Regions from separate parts of the Pontibacter actiniarum genome, predicted to be linked through region 1. Evidence: riboswitches for the same ligand, from Rfam matches in the RefSeq annotation. Region 1 holds a riboswitch; each other region holds the start of a gene.
What was found. A riboswitch is a leader RNA that binds a small molecule or an ion and turns the genes downstream of it on or off. The one in region 1 is predicted to bind S-adenosylmethionine.

Region 1 (4,211 bases):
CCGGGCTGGTGCTTTCGTTTACCAAAGCCAGTGAGCTGGAGAGCTATGGCGCCTCGCGCTTCGGCACCGTTTTCCTGTACTTCCTGGTGGCCACCATCGGCATGAGCATGGACCTGGCCGCTGTGCTGGATAACCCGAAGCTGTTCCTGGTGGGGGCGCTCTGGATCATCTTCCACATCATCATTATGCTGGTGGTGGCGCGTATTATCCGGGCACCTTTTTTCTATGTGGCGGTGGGCAGCCAGGCCAACATCGGCGGGGCAGCCTCTGCACCAATCGTGGCGGTGGCCTTCAACAAGTTTCTGGCGCCGGTGGGCGTGCTGCTGGCCGTGCTCGGGTATGCCGTGGGCACCTATGGCGCTTACCTCTGCGGGCTGATGCTGCAGTATGTATGGAACATGCTGGCCTAGGCAAGTATAGCTTACATGAATCGGCCCCGCCAGGAGATCGTTATCTTCTGCCGGGGCCGGTTTGTTTTGGAGCTTCTGTGGATGAGTATGATAAATTCTCTTGGTGTGTGCAATTTTTTTTTGCGCTAACTGCCGCTGCTTTCTGCTACTTGGAATGAGCTATACTTTCTGGCTGTTGTTCATCCTTCAGGTTCGCTTCTGCTAAGTTTCACTTCTAGCTTTGGTGCGCTCCCGGCCGCGGGGCCTCGTCTTCCCGCATCGCGCTGTGTATCTTTCCTGCCTAACGGCTGCCGCTCGCGCGGCACCGGAAAGCTACAAGGCGCTCAACGGAAAGACTGGGATCATTTCCAATAGCCACGGCTGACGGAGCTTCTGCCAAGCCCCCTTTGAAAGGGGTAGAGAGATAAGCGTGCGCTTCAATCAACCGTTAGGAAGCTTCAAATTGCACATCACAGCTTGTGTTAGTTTCAAGAAGTAACTGCTACAAATACTTTTGGTACAGGTTGTAAAGTACGATTTTGTCTTTTGCCGTCAGCACCGTGTCTACCTCGTGTTGGATAAAGTGCAGCTTAAACGCCTTGATGGCGGCTGGCATGTCGCGGGTATCGTAGCCAATGATGCGGAGCGCGTCCTTGGGGTTAAAGTGAGGAGGAATGGTGGAAACAGAGTCGGTCGGCTGCAGTATAAGCGCAGGTTTTGTGCCGGTGCTGTCGAGAACCGTGATCGGCGCGGCCGGCTGCAGGTACTTCTCCACCACCCCCTCGTCGTACCACAGGCCGTACCCGGCATCCGCCAGTTTCTTCCACGGGAAGGTGCGGTTCGGGTCGTTCTTGCGCGTCGGGGCAATGTCAGAGTGGCCTATGAAGTTGGCGGCCGGGATGCCGTGCGTCTCCTTCAGCATGGCAAGTACGTCCAGCAGGCTGTTGATCTGCTCCTCCGAAAAAGGCTCCAGCCCGTTGTTGTCCAGCTCAATGCCGATGGAGGAGGAGTTCAGGTCCCGGTCGTTGCCCCAGCGGCTGTTGCCCCCGTGCCAGGCGCGCAGGTTGTCGTTCAGCATGTGGTATACTTTGCCGTCGCGGCCGATCACATAGTGCGCGCTCACCTGGGTCTTCGGCATCGTAAACGTCTTGAGCGTGTGGTCGGTGGAGTTCTGCGCCGTGTGGTGAATTACCACGAAGTTAGGGCGCCGCATGCTGAAGTTGGTGGTGCCCACCCAGTAATCCCCCTGCTGCAGGCGCTCCTCGCCTGGGATAGTGGCCGGAACTGTGCGGAGCTGCCTGGCGTAGGTCTTCAGCTGTTTCTTGTGCGCTTTGTTGGTGCTGGCATAAGGGTTTTTGGTACAGGCGGTAAAGCTGGCGCTCGCCAGCAGCAGGGCAAAAAAAGCAGTAGCGGTATACTTCATATTGGTTGTTTTGGGTGATTTTTCAGAACATTAAACTTGCCGGATTTTCGGCACAGATGCAAGTTTAGACACTGAATAATAGCCGTACTGGAATATAAATGTTCTTAGAAGTTTCCGAAAAGGTTTGATTTTGTCGCGCGGCTGCTTTTACCTTTGTGGCATCTTTATGCAAGATTTATAAAGAAGAGGGGAGAGAGCAGGCTCAGCGAACCTCTAGCAACCACGGCCGCGGCCGTAAAGGTGCTAACACCTGCCCAGTTTGGGACCTATAAATTTAACCTCATGCACCTGTTACACCAGCTTTCCGCTATTCTTTTCCGTGCCTTTACCGCAACGCCTGTGCGCGCCTGCTACTGTTGTTACTGCTGTTGAGGGTAAGCCTTTTCTTCGGTCACTGAACCGCACCCCGTCGCTTTTCTGCAGGGGATAAAACTAACTGTACATTCTTTTCATTAACCGGGCGTGGCTGCTGCAAGTACTTGGTACCTGCTCCTGCCTTTCGCTTTCATCTATACATGCAACATATTCAGAAAACAGGGGGATGGGCCCTTGTGCCTTTCCTGGTGTTTGTGCTTACCTTCCTGGGGGCAGGCATCCTTTTAAATGATTTTTATGCACTTCCTGCGCCTGTGGCCGTTTTGCTGGGCATTGTTTCGGCCTTTTTTATACTTCGTGGTTCTACGGAGGCGAAAGTGGCGGCGCTTATCCGGGGCTGCGGCGACTCCAAGATCGTTACCATGTGCCTGATCTACTTGCTGGCAGGCGCGTTTGCCACGGTAACAAAGGCCGTGGGCGGGGTAGACGCCACCGTTAACCTGGGCCTCAGCGTGCTGCCGGTGCAGTACCTGGCGCTGGGCGTGTTTCTGCTGGCGGCTTTCCTTTCCACGGCGACAGGAACTTCGGTCGGTGCCATTGTGGCGCTGGGCCCGATTGCGGTAGGGCTGGCAGAGCAAAGCCATACGTCGCTGCCCTTGCTTTTGGGAGCCTTGCTGGGCGGCGCGATGTTCGGCGATAACCTCTCGTTTATCTCCGACACCACGATTGCCGCCACGCAAACCCAGGAGTGCAGCATGCGCGATAAGTTCAGGGTAAATATTTTGATTGCAGGCCCGGCGGCCTTGGTAACCATAGGGTTGCTGCTGTTTACAGGCTGGAACACGGCCGGAACGCCGGAAAACCTGCTGCCTGAGCTGCACGCCGCTTCTTTCTGGCAAATAGCGCCTTACCAGCTTGTGATTGTGCTGGCCGTGTCCGGTGTGAACGTGTTCGTTGTGCTGACGGTCGGCACCCTGGCGTCCGGGGCGGTTGGGTTGGCAACGGGGCACCTGGAGGTGCTGTCGTTCGGCCGCAGCGTGTACGAAGGCTTTACAGGCATGATCGAGATTTTCCTGCTTTCCATGCTCACAGGCGGCCTGGCTCAGATGGTGAACGAGGCAGGCGGAATTGCCTTCCTGCTGCAGCGCGTGAGCAAAGCCACCCGCGGTTTCCGCTCTGCGCAAACAGGCATACTGGCGCTGGTAGGCGGCACCAATACGGCCATCGCCAACAACACGGTCTCTATTGTGGTCACGGGGCAAGTGGTGAAGGAGGTGAGCCGGAAATACAGCATCGATAAGCGCAAAACCGCAGCGCTGCTTGACATCGCTTCGTGCGTGGTGCAGGGCCTGTTGCCGTACGGCGCGCAGATCCTGATCCTGCTCAGCTTTACCGAGGGGCAGCTGAGCTTCCTGGACCTCTGGGCCTCCGCCTGGTATCTGTACCTGTTACTGCTGTTCAGTTTGGTGGCTATCTACACACCACTCGTGGACAGGTTTTTGGCCAGGCAGCCTGCCGCTGCGCCCGCTGTGGCGGCATAACGCATAAACACGCATTACTCTCACCTTAAATACATCCGCAACTATTCTAACTTTACTAACCTTACCAAAAAAGGGAGACAAGCTTTGTCTCCCTTTTTTTATCAGATCAGGCCCCGTGCTTTTAGCTCCAGGTATTTGTTGATGGTGTTCACCGTCAGGTCCTGGGGTGGGGTGAGGATGGTGTGGATGCCGTGCTGGCGCAGTACCTTTACCACTTTTCGCTTATCATAGCTGAACTTCTGCGCGATGGCCTTGGTGTATACTTGCGCTGTGTTGGTGGCAGGCCGGCGCAGCACCTCATGCAGCTCGGTGTTTTCAAAGAAGATGACCACCAGCAGGTGGTGCCGGGCCAGGGCGCGGAGGTATGGGAGCTGGCGTTCTGCACCGTTGAGGGTTTCAAAGTTGGTGAACAGCAGGAGCAGGCTTCGCTGTTTCAGGGAGTGGCGCACCGTGGTGTAGAGGCGCTCGTAGTCTGTTTCCTGGTAGAGGGTTTTCTGGTTGTAGAGCAACTCCAGAATACGGCGCAACTGGTTTTCTTTGCGC
Region 2 (4,211 bases), 1.4 Mb from region 1:
GGCACTTACCTGACGCAGACCAACCCGCAGCTGGTAAACAAGGTCTCCCCTGTTATTGCCAGGATCTTTGGGCCGCTAGTGCTGGCCATGCTTGTGGTTTACCTGGGCGCCATCGTGTACTCCGGCAAAGACCCCTACAACGACCGCGAGTTCCTGCTCCTCTTTAACTTGCTGCTGATCGGGGTAATGGCTATTGTTTTCTTTTCGGTGGCAGAAAACTCCAGGGCAGCGCGCAACACCACGGCGGCCTGGGTGCTTTTGCTTTTGTCAGTAGTAACCATACTTGTAAACAGCATCGCGCTGTCTGCCATCCTGTTCCGGATAGCGGAGTGGGGCTTTACGCCCAACAGGCTGGCTGTGTTGGGAGGCAACATCCTGATCCTGGCAAACCTGCTGCTGGTAACCTTTGGCCTCTACAGAAGCGTGACCAGAAAGGCTGACACAGCTGCTGTAGGAAGGGCTATTGCTGCGTACGCTCCCGTTTACGGTGCCTGGGTAGTCGTTGTGGTGTTTCTCTTCCCGCTGCTGTTCGGCTTTAGGTAAGCCGGCCGGGCTACCGGTGCTTTGCTCCCACCGCAGGCGCTGCCGCTCCAATCGTTTACCGCTGCCCAACCTTCTCCTGCCCCTTTTCCGTTTAATAGCACAAGTACAAACTACTTAAGTTGATGGCCTATGAACACCCTACCTGTCAACTGGCTCACCGAAGGGCTTCTGGATTTTGAGTATAAAAAGTACCTGCTGCTGGCTTACCTGCAGGCAGCCAAATCAGAGTTTGGCAAGCAGCGCCTCTACCCTATTTTCTCGGACCTGATCATGCACTACCGCAACCTGCAACAGGTAAAGGAGCACAAGCGCCTGGTGTACGAGTCGTTTCCGCAGCGCATCAGCCGTGCCGACTTTGAAAAGCTGGAGCTGGTGTATGAGAAAATCGTGCAGGACGACGAAACGATGGAGCAGATAGAGGAAATCATACAATACGCCACGCCGCTGTTCAGCCAGGCGCTGGGGGAAGGCAAAGAACTCTATGAGTTTGTGGAGCGCCACCTGGAGATCAGCCCGGTCGGTATTACCCCCATGTACCACAACGAGGGCTACCTCTTTCTGGACACTTACCCCGGCAAGGAAACGCAGGTGTATGCCTACCACATCACGGTGTTTGAGAATACCTACGAAAAGTACCGGGGCATTAACACGCGGCACCTGCAAACAGTGCGGCGCAGCCTGGCCCAGACACACGAGCACCTCAAAGTGCAACTGATAAGAGAGCGCCAGGAGCTGCCCAACCCGGCTACGTTTTTGGCTGTGGCCAAGCTGCCGATTCCGGTGGAGCAGTCGCTGTTGCCCATCGCCAAGCGCTCGCTCGTAAAGTATGTAACCCAGCTGGCGGCCTGACCGCCTGCGGCCCGGGAGTGTAACGCAGCAAATACAGCCCTCATACAGCTTTTACCACGCCACTTCCGCTGACCCAGGCACCTGTTATTTCTGCCCTGTGGCCCTTATCTTCACCGCTGTTTCACAATATTTTACACAAAGGGTTACACATCTCAGAAAAAGCCGTAATTTTGTAGGAGTATCACCAATGGACGTAACGTCTGTAATAAATTTATAAAGAAGAGGCGAGAGACTAGGCTCCGCGACCCTCTGGCAACCTCCGGTACGGTAAGGTGCCAAATCCTATCCCGGCCGGGCCGGGGCATATAAATTGATAAAGCAATGCAAACCTACAACCTTACATCAGCAACACTTACCCCAGCAGGTTATGGCTACGCCACAGCCCTTGCTGCCTCTGCCCCAACAACTGCGCGCGCAAAGCAGATCTGTTGTTGCTGTTGTTGTTCCAGCTGCTAAAGCTCCTCTCACCAGTCCCATTACGGTTTTAAAAAAGCTCCCGCAGGAGCCTGCTGCCACTCTTAGAGCACAGCAGAAATACCGGTGCCTGCTCCTCCTGTGGTGGATTGGCATAGTTATAGCCATGAATGGGACGTCAGTTACCAATTTAGTTTTCAAGAGATTAAAGTATATCCCATGGATTTATCACAAGAATTGCTGGCGAAGCTGGACAGCCTGCGCGCCTCCCTTACCGGACTTTCGGCTGAGGAGGGATTGCAGCGTCTGGCACAGGAATTCAATGGCAATATTGCCTTTTCCTCCAGCCTTGGTATAGAAGACCAAGTCATTACGCATTTCATTTTCGAGAATAACCTGCCGATACGTGTGTTCACGCTGGATACAGGTCGCCTCTTTAACGAGAGCTATACCCTGCTGCACAAAACCAACAACCACTACGGCAAAAAGATAGAAGTATACTTCCCGAAGCATGAGGCGGTAGAGCAGTTGGTAAACGAAAAAGGCCCTATGAGCTTCTACAACTCCATCGACGACAGAAAACAGTGCTGCTACATCCGTAAGGTGGAGCCACTGAACCGCGCCCTGCAAGGAGTGAACATCTGGGTGACGGGTATTCGTGCCGATCAATCAGGTGCACGCCAGGACCTGCAGCTGCTGGAATGGGACGAAGGCCACCAACTGATTAAGTATAACCCATTGCTGGACTGGTCGCTGGAGGATGTAAAGGCTGCTGTAAAAACGCTAAACATCCCATACAACCCGCTGCACGACAAAGGCTTTGTAAGCATAGGCTGCGCCCCTTGTACCCGTGCCATCGCTGAAGGTGAAGACTTTAGAGCCGGCCGCTGGTGGTGGGAAGACAACTCCAAAAAAGAATGCGGCTTGCACGCACGATAGCTAATTATAAATTAGAAATCATGAATTATGAATGTGTTTTGTGAATGGATAAAAGGCATAGGCTTCTTGCTCCAATTCATAATTCAGCATTCATAATTCAGAATTAAATACAAATTATGACAAAGAGATATCTGGATTACCTCGACCAGTTGGAGGCAGAAGCTATCCACATTATGCGCGAGGTAGCGGGGCAGTTTGAAAAGCCAGCCCTGCTCTTTTCGGGCGGCAAAGATTCTATCACACTGGTACGCCTGGCTGAGAAAGCCTTTAGACCGGGTAAATTCCCGTTCCCGCTGGTGCACATCGATACCGGCCATAACTTCCCAGAGGCTATTCGCTACCGCGATGAATTAGCAGAGCGCCTGGGCGAAAAGCTGATCGTGCGCAACGTGGAAGACACCATCAAACGCAAGAGTTTATCGGAACCTAAAGGTCGCTACGCCAGCCGCAATGCGCTGCAAACACATACCCTATTAGAAACTATCGAAGAGTTTGGCTTTGATGCCTGCATTGGTGGTGCCCGCCGCGACGAAGAAAAAGCCCGCGCCAAAGAGCGTATCTTCTCTGTTCGTGACGAGTTTGGCCAGTGGGACCCGAAACGTCAGCGCCCGGAGCTTTGGAACATCTACAACGGCCGCATCACAAAAGGTGAAAACGTACGCGTGTTCCCGATCTCAAACTGGACGGAGCTAGACGTGTGGAACTACATCAAACGTGAAGGTATTGAGCTGCCGAACATCTACTATACTCACGAGCGCGAGTGTCTGGTGCGTGATGGGAAGCTGATGGCATGGTCTGACTTTATTTATCAGGAGCCGGACGATGTGGTAGTGAGAAAGCAGGTACGTTTCCGCACGGTGGGCGATATGACCTGTACAGCTGCTGTAGAGTCAATCGCACATGATATAGACGGCGTAATCGCGGAGATTCTGGAGTCTAAAATAAGTGAGCGTGGCGCGACCCGTATCGATGATAAGCTGTCTGAAACAGCAATGGAAGACCGCAAAAAAGGAGGATACTTTTAAGATGGATATACTAAGATTTATTACCGCAGGCAGCGTAGACGATGGAAAGAGCACCCTGATAGGTCGCCTGCTGTACGATACAAAACAGATTTTTGCCGACCAACTGGAAGCCATCGAAAGCTCTGGCCGCCTGAACGAAGACGGGCAGGTTGACCTTTCCTTGTTAACGGATGGTCTGAAGGCAGAGCGCGAGCAGGGCATCACCATTGATGTAGCTTATAAGTACTTCTCTACCGAAAAGCGTAAGTTTATCATTGCCGATGCGCCGGGTCACATTCAGTATACCCGCAACATGGTTACAGGTGCATCCAACTCAAACTTGTCTATCATACTTGTAGATGCCCGCAAAGGAGTACAGGAGCAGACGCGTCGCCATTCTATTATCTCTTCCCTGCTAGGTATTCCGCATTTGGTTATCTGCATCAATAAGATGGACTTGGT
Region 3 (4,211 bases), 1.9 Mb from region 1:
AGCGAAGAAAGCCAGCACGTGGCTGATGAAATGGCGCTCGCCGTCGTTCAGGTTCTCCCAGTCTTTCAGGTCCTGGCCCAGGTCGATCTCCTCGGCAGTCCAGAAGCTGGCTTCTGCCTGCTTATACATCTGCCATACCTCATTGTTCTGAATCGGGAACAGCACAAAGCGGTTTGGGTTCTCTTGCAGTATTGGCTCCATAATCACGTAAGTTTTAATAATTAATAGGGTTTAGGGTGTGCCTGCGCACTCAAAACCAACCATATCTAAGAATGTTTTGGCCTTGCCCGAACAGCTGGCCCGTAAATATTCTGACTTCAAATATATAGAAATGAACTCGATTTCATGGGTGAAAGTTGTTCAATTTATGCACATCCTCCTGGCGGCTATTCTAGGCCGTTTTTCGGGCTAATGCACACTGTTTTCAACATTCATTTTCCATTATATATTTAGATTTAAATATTATGGCAAAGGTGTGGTGGTTGGTGAAGCGCCACCGTGCAAAGGTAAGGGAGTTTTACACACGAAGCGCTGCAAAAAGCAGAAAGAAGGGCTTGACGGGGTGAAATGCGTGTAACGGGCGACGGGCAAATGTGTAATTTGTGGAAAAGGTGGCTGCGGCACTTCTGCTGTAAGGTTCTGGGGTGTAGTTGTTTGTGAGGGTTTTAAACAGGCGCTGAAAGTTGGCGATTAGATATCAACACAGTTTTCCACAGAGGTGTGTAAAAGATGGGGTTGGCGCTGAACTTTTTCACGCACAAGGCGTTGCAATTATCAATTAGTTGCCGTACTTTTGCGGACTAAACTTTAAACATACATTGAAGCTGATGTACGCAATTGTAGAAATCGCAGGTCAACAGACCAAAGTAGAGAGCGGTAAGTTCATCTACGCTAACAAGCTTTCCGGCAAAGAAGGTGACGCCGTTGAGTTCGCCAATGTTCTTCTTACAGATGATAACGGCAACATCACTGTTGGCGCCCCTTTCGTGGATGGTATCAAGGTAACTGGTAAAATCCTGGGTGAGTTCAGAGCTGACAAAGTTCATGTCTTCAAGAAGAAGAGAAGAAAAGGGTATAGAAAGTCGAGAGGACATCGTCAGAACTATACTAAAGTTCTTATCGAGAGCATTGGTTAAGCAGTAAGAAGAAATTAATCGTTGAATCCTTTCAGGCTTAGTTCGCTAACCTGAGTTAAATAGTTAAAAAGATGGCACACAAAAAAGGAGCTGGTAGTTCTAACAACGGCCGCGAATCGCATTCTAAACGACTAGGTGTTAAGATTTACGGTGGCCAGGACATCATCGCAGGTAACATCATTGTAAGACAAAGAGGTACTGCGCACCACCCAAGCACAAACGTAGGTATTGGTAAAGACCACACCCTGTTTGCTCTGGTTGACGGTGTTGTATCATTCAGAAAAGGTAAGAAAAACCGTTCTTACGTTTCTGTAATTCCTAAAGTAGAGGCGGAAGCTTAATTTTTAGGTTTTATTGATACTGAAAGAGGGATGCTCCAAAGGCATCCCTCTTTTGTTTTTATACTTGTGGAGTGTGTTCTAGCTGAGTATGGGCAGGTTGCTTTTGTGCATCCAGAGCTTTAGGCTATACCTTGTCCATAGCTGCCTTTTCGCCTCGCCGGCTTGGCCTTACTTTTCTTCCTGCGCTAGCCTCCGCTAGCCTCCGCTGGCGCGAGTTTGTAACTCGTGTCCTACTATAATGTCGAGTTTGTAACTCGACTGGCTTGCAAAGCCATACTTACAGCTGAACTACAAAACTGCTTCTCTGGCGCAAGCGTCCGCTTGTGCCTCTAACTGCCCCTGCTAGCTGTATTTATACTTCCACCCTGCTAGCGCGAGTTTGCAACTCGTGCTTTAAAAGCTACAGAGTTATACTTGCATAGCATCTGCTAATTATAACTTCAGCCAAGCTGTTCTTTGTAGTTCCCGTTCACCCTCCAGTTCCCAAACACCTACTGTTTCACTTTATACTTTAGAGCGCTCATGCCCGCGAGGGCCCGTCTTTCCGCGTCGTGCCGGGTGCTTTTCCTGTCGGGTATAGGGGCCCTCTTACTCGTGTCTCGGGCTGCCTCGCTCGCGCTCGCCACCGGAAAGGCTGAAAATGTTTTTGGTAGCCAAAGCTGACGGAGCTCCTGCAAAACTTTGTAGGGACAGTTCGCGACCTGTCCGCGCGATGACGCTCGCTATGAAATTTATACTTGCACCCCAGCATCAGCCAAACAACAACATTATACTTGAATGATGGCAGCAGCATACCAGCCTTGGGAATAGTGGTTCTCTAATGAGAGTTGTTCCGGTTCCGCAGGCATGGCGACCGAAGGATAGCAAAAGGATAGCAGAGGAAAAGCTTCCAACTGGAGCCGTGGGTAAACAGAACCACGCCAGCTCAGACAAATCGCCTACATTTCAGGCAACTAAATTTCTTTTTCCCACGGATATACCTTTACTTTGCTTACACTTATCAAGAAAGACTGAGGGATAGGGCCCGACGACGTCTTAGCAACCATGTATAAAGCTTGGTGCTAACTCCCTCCTGGAGCAACTGCTGCCAGGGAAGATAAGAGCGATCCTGCCTCCCATAGGTGTCCTTCTTGATAAGCCTCGTAGAAGACTGAAGAGAAGAAAGACACCGAAATGACAAAATTACATCCGATACATAAACTGCTGCAAGAGCGTGTGCTAGTGCTGGATGGTGCTATGGGCACCATGATTCAGCGTTACCAGTTACAGGAAGCAGACTTCCGTGGCGAACGCTTTCAAGACCATGCCAGCGATCTGAAAGGCAACAACGACCTGCTTTCTATTACCCGCCCAGACGTTATCAAAGCCATACATGCAGAATATTTAGAGGCTGGTGCCGATATCATCGAAACCAATACCTTTAGCGGCACCAGCATCGCCATGGCCGATTACCACCTGGAACACATAGTATATGAGCTAAACTATGAGTCGGCAAGGTTAGCACGTGAGGCAGCAGATGAGATAGAAGCAAAAGTACCGGGTAAACCGCGTTTTGTGGCCGGTGCCATTGGCCCTACCAACCGTACCGCTTCGCTTTCCCCGGATGTAAACAACCCTGGTTACCGCGCCATCACTTTTGATCAACTAGTGGAGGCATACTGTGAGCAGGTGCGTGGCCTGGTGGATGGTGGCTCTAACCTGCTATTGGTAGAAACAGTATTTGATACGCTGAACTGTAAGGCTGCGCTTTTCGCAATAGACCAGTACGTGCAGGATGGTGGCAAAGCGCTGCCGATCATGGTGTCGGGTACGATCACAGATGCCAGCGGCCGTACCTTGTCTGGCCAGACAGTAGAAGCCTTCTGGAACTCCATCTCGCATGCACCTATACTTAGCATTGGCTTTAACTGTGCTTTAGGTGCGCGTCAGCTCAAGACGCACATTAAAGAACTATCCCGTATCTCCGACTGCTACATTAGTGCCTACCCAAATGCTGGTTTGCCAAACGCCTTTGGCGGCTACGACGAAACCGCGCAGCAAATGGGCGAGATTGTAGAGGAATATCTAAAGGAAGGGCTGGTGAACATACTGGGTGGTTGTTGTGGCACTACGCCCGTACACACCAAAGTAATCTCCGACTTAGTGCAGAAGTATAAACCGCACGTTCCCACCCCGGTAGCTCCTCTCCCTCGCTACAGCGGCCTCGAGCCCCTCACCATTTACCCTGAAAGCCTTTTTGTAAATGTTGGCGAACGCACCAATGTAACCGGCTCTAAGAAATTTGCCCGCCTTATTGTAGAAGAAAAGTTTGAGGAAGCCTTATCGGTGGCGCAGCAGCAGGTAGAAGGTGGTGCCCAGATTATCGATGTAAACATGGACGAAGGCATGCTTGACTCAGAGCAGGCCATGACCAACTTCCTGAACCTTATCGCTTCTGAACCCGACATTTCAAAGTTGCCAATCATGATCGACTCCTCTAAATGGAGTGTGATTGAGGCAGGTTTGAAGTGTGTGCAGGGCAAGAGCATCGTAAACTCCATCAGCTTAAAAGAAGGCGAAGAGAACTTTAAAAAGGTGGCTCGCAAGGTGCGCCAGTATGGTGCAGCCGTTGTTGTGATGGCATTTGATGAGCAGGGCCAGGCGGATACCTTTGAGCGTAGAATAGAAATCTGCGAAAAATCTTACCGCATTTTAGTGGATGAAGTTGGCTTCCCGCCACAGGATATCATCTTCG

Region 2: another riboswitch for S-adenosylmethionine. It lies ahead of CA264_RS02560 (phosphoadenylyl-sulfate reductase); the one in region 1 lies ahead of CA264_RS08695 (Na+/H+ antiporter NhaC family protein).
Region 3: another riboswitch for S-adenosylmethionine. It lies ahead of metH (methionine synthase); the one in region 1 lies ahead of CA264_RS08695 (Na+/H+ antiporter NhaC family protein).

The regions. Positions count from the first base shown of each region.
Region 1 is NZ_CP021235.1:2,007,963-2,012,173, reverse strand. It holds gene CA264_RS08705 (DUF819 family protein) at 1-410, shown strand, start outside; gene CA264_RS08700 (N-acetylmuramoyl-L-alanine amidase) at 892-1,812, opposite strand; SAM riboswitch class I at 1,985-2,087, shown strand; gene CA264_RS08695 (Na+/H+ antiporter NhaC family protein) at 2,328-3,668, shown strand; gene CA264_RS08690 (DUF58 domain-containing protein) at 3,770-4,211, opposite strand, start outside.
Region 2 is NZ_CP021235.1:594,425-598,635, reverse strand. It holds gene CA264_RS02570 (DUF4153 domain-containing protein) at 1-543, shown strand, start outside; gene CA264_RS02565 (hypothetical protein) at 673-1,392, shown strand; SAM riboswitch class I at 1,601-1,704, shown strand; gene CA264_RS02560 (phosphoadenylyl-sulfate reductase) at 2,026-2,745, shown strand; gene cysD (sulfate adenylyltransferase subunit CysD) at 2,862-3,770, shown strand; gene CA264_RS02550 (sulfate adenylyltransferase subunit 1) at 3,772-4,211, shown strand, end outside.
Region 3 is NZ_CP021235.1:3,915,426-3,919,636, reverse strand. It holds gene CA264_RS16850 (ribonucleoside-diphosphate reductase small subunit) at 1-201, opposite strand, end outside; gene rplU (50S ribosomal protein L21) at 828-1,136, shown strand; gene rpmA (50S ribosomal protein L27) at 1,208-1,477, shown strand; SAM riboswitch class I at 2,472-2,580, shown strand; gene metH (methionine synthase) at 2,651-4,211, shown strand, end outside.